2 regions of the Pseudomonas sp. ArH3a genome follow, and region 2 is predicted to be linked to the other one. Evidence: predicted binding sites of a transcription regulator. Region 2 holds the regulator's gene; the other holds the start of a gene.
The links. Region 2 encodes FliA, which starts transcription of late flagellar genes. Its sites were predicted from a motif close to CTAAAGTTTNNNNNNNNNNNGCCGNTAA; they were not measured.
Positions count from the first base shown of each region.

Region 1 (4,222 bases), 2.5 Mb from region 2:
AAACACCGCCATCGGGTCGTTGCTGCCGGATTCGATTTCAAGGCTGGCGGTGACCCGCTCGTTCAGGCCCTTGCCGCCCAGCAGTGAGAACACGGCGGCGGCGTCGGTGGAGCCGACGATGGCGCCGATCAGCAAGCCTTGAATGATATTGAGGTCGAACAGCCAAGCGGCGGCCATGCCGGTGAGGCCGGTGGTAATCAACACCCCCACCGTGGCCAGCGACAACGCCGGCCAGAGTGCCACGCGGAAACTCGCCACCCGTGTGCGCAAACCGCCGTCGAGCAGGATGACTGCCAAGGCGAGGTTGCCCACCAGGTAGGCGGTTGGGTAGTTATCGAAGATGATGCCGCCGCCGTCGACGCCGGCGAGCATGCCCACGGCCAGGATGATCACCAGAATCGGGATACCTAAGCGCGACGAAAGAGAACTCACCAGAATGCTCGCACCCACCAGCAACGCGCCGATCAAGAACAGGCTGTTGATGGTCGTCGCATTCAAAGGCAGTACTCCAGAGCTGGGAAGACGGGGCGCAAACTGACCATGCAGTCTGCGTGCCAGCGATTCTAACCTGTTGAATTGCTGCGCTGTCAAAAAGCTTTTGTGGGAAAACGCTGCTCAATGTGGGAGCTGGCTTGCCTGCGATTGCGGTGTATCAGTCACTGGGGATATTGACTGTTAGATTGCTATCGCAGGCAAGCCAGCTCCCACAAGGGGGCACCGGTGTCAGTTAAAGCCTGAACCGCCCCACCATCCCATTCAAATCCACCGCCAGGCGCGACAGCTCACTGCTCGCCGTACTCGTCTGGCTGGCGCCCGTCGCCGACTGCACCGACAAGTCACGAATATTCACCAGGTTACGGTCCACTTCGCGCGCCACCTGCGCCTGCTCTTCCGCCGCGCTGGCGATGACCAGGTTGCGCTCGTTGATCTCCACAATCGCGGTGTTGATGGTATCCAGTGACATCCCGGCGCCTTTGGCGATGTTCAGCGTCGATTCCGCGCGCTCGGTGCTGTTGCGCATCGAATCCACGGCATGCTCGGTGCCGGTCTGAATGCTGCCGATCATCCGCTCGATCTCGCTGGTCGACTGCTGGGTGCGATGGGCCAACGCCCGCACTTCATCGGCTACCACGGCAAACCCGCGGCCGGCTTCACCGGCCCGCGCGGCTTCAATCGCGGCGTTCAGGGCCAACAGGTTGGTCTGGTCGGCCAGGCCGCGAATCACGTCCAGCACTTTGCCGATGTCGCGCGATTCATTCGCCAGGTCGCCAATCAGCGTAGCGGTGGCTTGCACGTCGCCGCTCATGCGTTCGATGGCGCTGACGGTTTCCTGCACCAAGTCACGGCCGTCACCGGCGGAGGTGGTGGCGGCGCGCGAGGCTTCGGAGGTGCTTACCGCATTGCGCGCAACTTCCTCGACGGCGCTGGTCATCTCGTTGACGGCGGTGGCGGCTTGTTCGATTTCGTTGTTTTGCTGGGTCAGGCCACGGGCGCTTTCGTCGGTGACGGCGTTCAGCTCTTCGGCGGCGGACGCCAACTGGGTAGCGGAACCGGCAATGCGTTGCAGGGTGTCGCGCAGCTTGTCCTGCATCTTGGCCATGGCAGCCAGCAGGCGGCCGGCTTCGTCGTTGCCGTCGACCTTGATCGGGCGCGTCAGGTTGCCCTCGGCGACTTCTTCAGCCGCTTCCAGGGCTTGGGCGATCGGCAAGGTGATGCTGCGGGTCAGCAACCAGGCGAACAGCAACGTCAGCGCCGTGGCAACGATCAGCAGGCCCACCACCAGCTTAAAGGCCATGTCGTATTGGTCTTTGGCTTGCTGGTTGCTGGCGTTGGCCATCGCGTTATTGATGTCCAGCAGGCGCGTCAGCACCGCGTTGACTTGCTCGGAGTTGCTCAGCAGCTCGGTGTTGAGCATGGTGCGCAGCTCGTCGATCTGGTTGGCGCGAGACAAGCTCTTCATGCGCTCTTCGATCTGGTGGTACTGGCCGAGCAAACGCACGTATTCGTCATAGGCGGCGCGTTCTTCGCTGCTCTCGATGACTTTTTCGTAGACGCCCTGGGCGGTACGGATCTGCTGGTTGCGCAGTTCGAAGGCTTCCAGGGTCTTTTGCTGCACGTCCGGCTCGCGGTTGGTCAGCAAGCGGTACGACAACACCCGCAGGCGCAGGGTCAGCTGGGTGAATTCGTCGAGGGCGCGAATGCTTGGCACGCTGGACTGGGCGATGTCTTCCGTTGCCGCACGGATCTTGCTCATTTGGTTCAGGGCAAACACACCGAGAAACAACATGAGTGCACCAATAAACGCAAAGCCGAGGAAAGCCCTCGGAGCGATATTCATATTACGAAGAGACATGCTGGAATCCTGGGGAGAAGCGCGATCCGTGCGGCCACGAGACGGGGTGTGCATCTGTTATCGGCCATGCGACTAAAGTCTTAAGGGCGCGCGCGTTTTTATTGCATCTGACGAGGGGTTGGGGGGGATTCAGGAACCAGATGGGGTAAATGCAGTCACTAAGGGTCGAAAGCGCGGCCCGGCCCTTAAAAAACGGGCTGCCGGCCTGGGATAACCCTGGCTTCCGAGGTGAATTTTCTTTATCGTCACCGCCCTTTTAAAAAGCCCGAGAAATCAAAATGTTAGAAGCATCCCTCAGCCAATTGGAACAACTGGTCAGCGACCTGGTACAGCAAAATCAGAACCTGCTGGGCAGCAACGAATCCCTCAAGGCGGAACTGGCCCGCGCCAAGGACGAAAACGACAGCCTGCAACTGAACCTGATGGAACAGGAAGAAAAGCATGGCGCCACCGCCGCGCGCATCCAGGCACTGGTTGAGCGTGTGAGCGCAGGTCCTGTCGGCGCATGAATGAAGGGATAAAGGTCGTTTCGATTCTCGGAGAGGATTACTCGATCAAGGCGCCGGACGGGGAAGATCAAACCCTGATGCACGCCGTGACCATGCTCAAGGCTTCCCTGGCCACCACCAAGAAAAAGTACCCGACGCTGATCGGTGACAAGTTATTGGTACTGGCCGCGCTGAACCTGTGCGCCGAGCAGATCGAAATGCAAAAGCAGCACCAGCAGGAACTCGACCGTTACCAAGAGCAAGTCAGCGCCACGGTCGACGTCATCGCCAAGGCTATCGGCCAGCCTTAGCGGTTAGAACCACGCATCCTGCATCCCCAGGCACGTGTCATCGCGTGCCTCCAGAATCGCCAGTTCATGATGGCAGCTCGGCACTTCCCAGGTCAGGAAGTACCGAGCGGCCTGGAGCTTGCCTTTATAGAAGGCAACATCGGCCGCATTGCCCTTGGCCAAGCCTTCCTCAGCGCGAATCGCCTGCTCCAGCCAGCGCCAGCCAATCACCGTGTGCCCGAACACCTTCAAGTACAGTGCCGAATTCGCCAGGCTGCTGTTGACCTTGCCTTGGGCGAGGTCGGTCAGCAGGCCAATCGTCACGCTTTGCAGGCGGTTAACTAACTGTTCCAGGGGGTCGCGCAGCGCCGTGAGTGACGGGTACTGCTGCGCCCGCGCGCCGGTTTCTGCGATCAGGCGGATCAGTTGCTTGAGGCCCGCGCCGCCGTTCTGCGCGAGCTTGCGCCCGAGCAAATCCAGGGACTGAATACCGTGGGTGCCTTCGTGGATCGGGTTCAGGCGGTTGTCGCGGTAGTACTGCTCCACTGGGTATTCGCGGGTGTAGCCGTGGCCGCCGAGGATCTGGATTGCCAGTTCGTTGGCCTTCAAACAGAACTCCGACGGCCAGGATTTGACGATCGGTGTGAGCAAATCGAGCAGTTCGTGAGCTTGCTTGCGCGCGGTGTCGGTTTCCAGGGTGGTGGTGTCATCGAACAGCCGCGCGGCGTACAGGCCGAGGTCAAAGGCGCCTTCCACATAGGCCTTCTGCGTCAGCAGCATGCGCTTGATATCGGCGTGCTGAATGATCGAGACCGGCGCGGTGCTGGGGTCTTTGCTGTCGGGCAGGCGACCTTGCGGGCGTTCGCGGGCGTATTCCAGTGAGTACAGGTAGCCGGCGTAACCCAGCATCACTGCGCCCATGCCGACGCCGATGCGCGCCTCGTTCATCATCTGGAACATGCAGCTCAGGCCCTGGTGCGGTTTGCCCACCAGATAGCCGACGCAGTTACCGTTATCGCCGAAGTTAAGTGCCGTGGACGTGGTGCCGCGCCAGCCCATCTTATGAAACAGCCCGGCCAGCAGCACGTCGT
Region 1 covers NZ_CP080330.1:776,625-780,846, forward strand. Annotated here, with positions in the region: gene K0P33_RS03430 (potassium/proton antiporter) at 1-498, opposite strand, end outside; gene K0P33_RS03435 (methyl-accepting chemotaxis protein) at 728-2,353, opposite strand; gene K0P33_RS03440 (hypothetical protein) at 2,632-2,862, shown strand; gene K0P33_RS03445 (cell division protein ZapA) at 2,859-3,152, shown strand; gene K0P33_RS03450 (acyl-CoA dehydrogenase) at 3,156-4,222, opposite strand, start outside.
Region 1: a site for FliA is predicted at 2,411-2,438, ahead of K0P33_RS03435 (methyl-accepting chemotaxis protein). Genes of this name have one in related genera too.

Region 2 (4,222 bases):
GCCGTGCAAATCATCCAACAGGGCTTCGAACTCGTGATCAGAGATCAGCCCGTCGCCCGCTGGTGCCGCACTGGCAGGTGCTGCACCGGCGACTGGGGCTGCGGCGGTCGCGGCAACTTGCGGCAAGGCTTCAGCGACAAACGTGCCTTTGCCATGCAGCTGGTCGAGCAACGCTTCGAATTCGTCGTCGGTAATGTCGTTGCTGGCCGGGGCCGCTGGCGCTTTCGACTCGGCGGCGGGTGCCACCACGTCAGCGGCGAACTGGCCTTTGCCATGCAACTGGTCGAGCAGGGATTCGAACTCTGCGTCGGTGATGTCTTCGCTGGTCGGCGTTGCGGGCGCAGCAGGCGCTTGCGGCGCTTGCGGCGCCTCAGCCTCGGCCTTCACCGCACTGAGGGAGTTGAGCAACTGCTCGAACTCGCTGTCGGTCACATCCGCTTCCGGCTCAGCAACCGCAGCAGGCGCTGCTTCCACCACCGGCGCAGCCGGGGTGGCGGCAGGTTCTGCCAGGCGCGCCAGGGCGGCCAGCAGTTCCGGCGTGGCCGCTGTGATCGGGGCACGTTCGCGCACTTCGCTGAACATGCCGTTGACCGCATCCAATGCTTCCAGAATCACGTCCATCAGTTCCGAGTCGACGTGGCGCTCACCCTTACGCAGGATGTCGAACACGTTCTCGGCGATGTGACAGCACTCCACCAGCTCATGGAGCTGGAGGAAGCCGGCGCCCCCTTTTACAGTGTGAAAACCGCGAAAAATTGCATTGAGCAGGTTCGCATCATCCGGTCGACTTTCCAGCTCGACCAGTTGTTCGGACAGTTGCTCTAAAATTTCGCCGGCCTCTACAAGGAAATCCTGAAGGATTTCTTCATCGGCGCCGAAGCTCATGTGGGTGCTCCTTAGAAGCCTAAACTGGATAACAGGTCATCTACGTCATCCTGACCTGACATAACGTCTTCACGTTTATCGGCATGAATCTGCGGACCTTCACCCTTGGCGAGATGTTTTTGTGGATCTTTTTCCGAGAGGATCGCTTCGCGGTCATGTTCGATGCCGGCAAAACGATCAACTTGGCCGGCCATGAGCACCAATTTGAGCAGGTTGCTTTCCACTTCGGTGACCAGTTGGGTCACGCGTTTGATCACCTGACCGGTGAGGTCCTGGTAATCCTGGGCCAGCAGAATGTCATTGAGGTTGCTGGCAACCGTACGGTTGTCCTGCTCGCTGCGCGACAAAAAGCCGTCGACCCGACGCGCCAAATCACGAAACTCTTCGGCCCCCACTTCGCGACGCATGAAGCGGCCCCAGTCAACGCTCAGGGCTTGTGCTTCGGTGGTCATGCCATTGACCAAGGGCGTTGCGTTTTCCACCAGGTCCATGGTGCGGTTGGCCGCCGCCTCTGTCAGCCTGACCACATAGGACAGGCGTTCGGTGGCATCGGTAATTTGCGAAATTTCTTCGGCCTGGGGCATGTGCGGGTCAATCTGAAAATTGACGATCGCACTGTGCAGCTCGCGTGTGAGCTTGCCCACTTCCTGGTACAGGCCGCGGTCACGGGTCTGGTTAAGCTCATGGATTAACTGCACCGCGTCGCCGAACTGGCCTTTTTCAAGGCTTTCAACCAACTGGTGAGCATGCTTTTTCAGGGTCGACTCAAAGTCTCCCTGTGACGTTTCTTTATGCTCCATAGCTCCCCCGTGGCAGCATCAATGACCGATGCGTTCGAAGATTTTTTCGATCTTCTCTTTCAAGGCCTGTGCAGTGAATGGCTTGACCACGTAGCCGTTTACCCCAGCTTGGGCGGCTTCGATGATCTGTTCACGCTTGGCTTCGGCGGTCACCATCAACACAGGCAGGCTGCGCAGTTTTTCATCGGCGCGCACGTGGCGCAGCAAGTCGATGCCGGTCATGCCCGGCATGTTCCAGTCGGTTACCAGAAAGTCAATGCTCCCGCTGTTGAGGATCGGAATCGCCGTAATGCCGTCATCCGCCTCGACCGTGTTAGTGAACCCAAGGTCACGCAACAGGTTTTTTATGATCCGCCGCATCGTTGAGAAGTCATCAACGATGAGGATTTTCATGTTCTTGTCCAATTCGACCTCCAAGCAGTCTTAAACGCGCCCAGCACCTGGACGCGCCATTTCAATCAACAGGCGTTACACAAAAAGGACTGCCCAGGGCACCACGCAACGAACCCGCGAAAGCATGCAGCCTTCGCGGTAGCGTCTGCAGTGTCCCCACACTGCCTGTCAGCGCGTGCGCCACTCTCCCAATCGCCCCCGCAAGCGGGCTGCGCACTGGCTGTGCAACTGGCTGACACGCGATTCGCTGACCCCCAGGACCTCACCGATTTCCTTGAGGTTCAGCTCTTCGTCGTAGTACAGCGACAACACCAGTCGCTCACGCTCCGGCAAATTGGCAATCGCGTCCGCCAACGCCCCCTGGAAACGTTCGTCTTCCAGGTCGCGCGACGGCTCCAGATGTGCACTCGCGCCATCCTCGTGCAGCCCTTCGTGTTCGCCGTCCTGCAACAGGTCGTCGAAACTGAACAGGCGGCTGCCCAAGGTATCGTTCAAAATCCCGTAGTAATCGTCGAGACTCAATTGGAGTTCGGCCGCAACTTCATGATCTTTAGCGTCACGACCGGTTTTTGCTTCAATTGAGCGAATTGCGTCACTGACCATTCGCGTGTTGCGGTGTACCGAACGCGGCGCCCAATCCCCTTTACGCACCTCATCGAGCATCGCGCCACGTATACGAATACCCGCATACGTCTCGAAACTCGCGCCTTTGCTCGCGTCGTATTTGGTCGACACTTCGAGCAAACCAATCATGCCGGCCTGGATGAGGTCTTCGACCTGCACGCTGGCGGGCAGGCGTGCCAGCAAGTGGTAGGCAATGCGCTTGACCAGCGGCGCATAGCGCTCGATCAACTCGCCCTGGCTGTCACGTGCCGACTTTTTGTAAAGGTTGTAGCCGCTGGCTGTCATAGCACCGGTCCTGCGCTCGTCTGATGCACCAATCGCTCGACGAAAAACTCCAGATGCCCCCGAGGGTTAGCGGGCAACGGCCAAGTATCGACCTTCTGAGCAATAGCCTTGAACGCCAATGCGCATTTGGAACGAGGGAACGCTTCGTAGACTGCACGCTGCTTTTGCACAGCCTTGCGTACACACTCGTCATAGGGAACTGCGCCCACGTATTGTAGGGCGACATCGAGGAAGCGATCCGTGACCTTGGTCAACTTGGCGAACAGGTTTCGCCCTTCTTGCGGGCTTTGGGCCATGTTGGCCAACACGCGAAAGCGATTCATGCCGTAGTCACGGTTAAGCAATTTGATCAGGGCGTAGGCGTCGGTGATCGACGTAGGTTCGTCGCAGACCACCAGCAACACTTCTTGCGCGGCGCGCACAAAGCTGACCACCGACTCGCCGATCCCGGCGGCGGTGTCGATCACCAGCACGTCGAGGTTGTCGCCGATATCGCTGAACGCCTGGATCAGGCCGGCATGCTGCGCCGGGCTCAGGTGCACCATGCTCTGGGTGCCCGAGGCGGCCGGCACGATACGAATGCCACCGGGGCCCTGCAGCAGCACATCGCGCAGCTCGCAGCGGCCTTCGATCACATCGGCAAGGGTATGTTTGGGTGTCAGCCCCAGCAGAACGTCGACGTTCGCCAGGCCCAGGTCAGCATCCAGCAGCATGACGCGACGGCCAAGCTCTGCCAGGGCCAGGGACAAATTCACTGACACGTTAGTTTTCCCGACGCCACCTTTGCCGCCGGTCACCGCGATCACCTGTACGGGATGCATGCTGCCCATTTTATTTCTTTACCTTGTCTTGCTTAGACGCAGGCTACATGGCTTGGCCGCGTGAATCGCTTGCAGACCATCGATGTAGGTACATTTCACGGTGTTCATCCCGCCTCAACCGACCCGTTTTGCCGGGTGGTGGTAAAGGTCGGCGAACATATCGGCCATCGCTTCCTCGCTAGGCTCTTCTTGCATTTGCACGCTGACAGCACGGCTGACCAACTGATGACGGCGCGGCAGATGCAGATCATCCGGAATCCGCGGCCCGTCGGTCAGGTAAGCAACCGGTAATTCATGACTGATAGCCAGGCTCAGCACTTCGCCCAGGCTCGCGGTTTCGTCGAGCTTGGTGAGGATGCAACCGGCCAGGCCGCAGCGCTTGTAGCTGTGGTAGGCAGCGGTAAGAACCTGTTT
Region 2 covers NZ_CP080330.1:5,014,460-5,018,681, forward strand. Annotated here, with positions in the region: gene K0P33_RS22870 (chemotaxis protein CheA) at 1-885, opposite strand, end outside; gene K0P33_RS22875 (protein phosphatase CheZ) at 897-1,685, opposite strand; gene K0P33_RS22880 (chemotaxis response regulator CheY) at 1,704-2,078, opposite strand; gene fliA (RNA polymerase sigma factor FliA) at 2,247-2,987, opposite strand; gene fleN (flagellar synthesis regulator FleN) at 2,984-3,817, opposite strand; gene flhF (flagellar biosynthesis protein FlhF) at 3,923-4,222, opposite strand, start outside.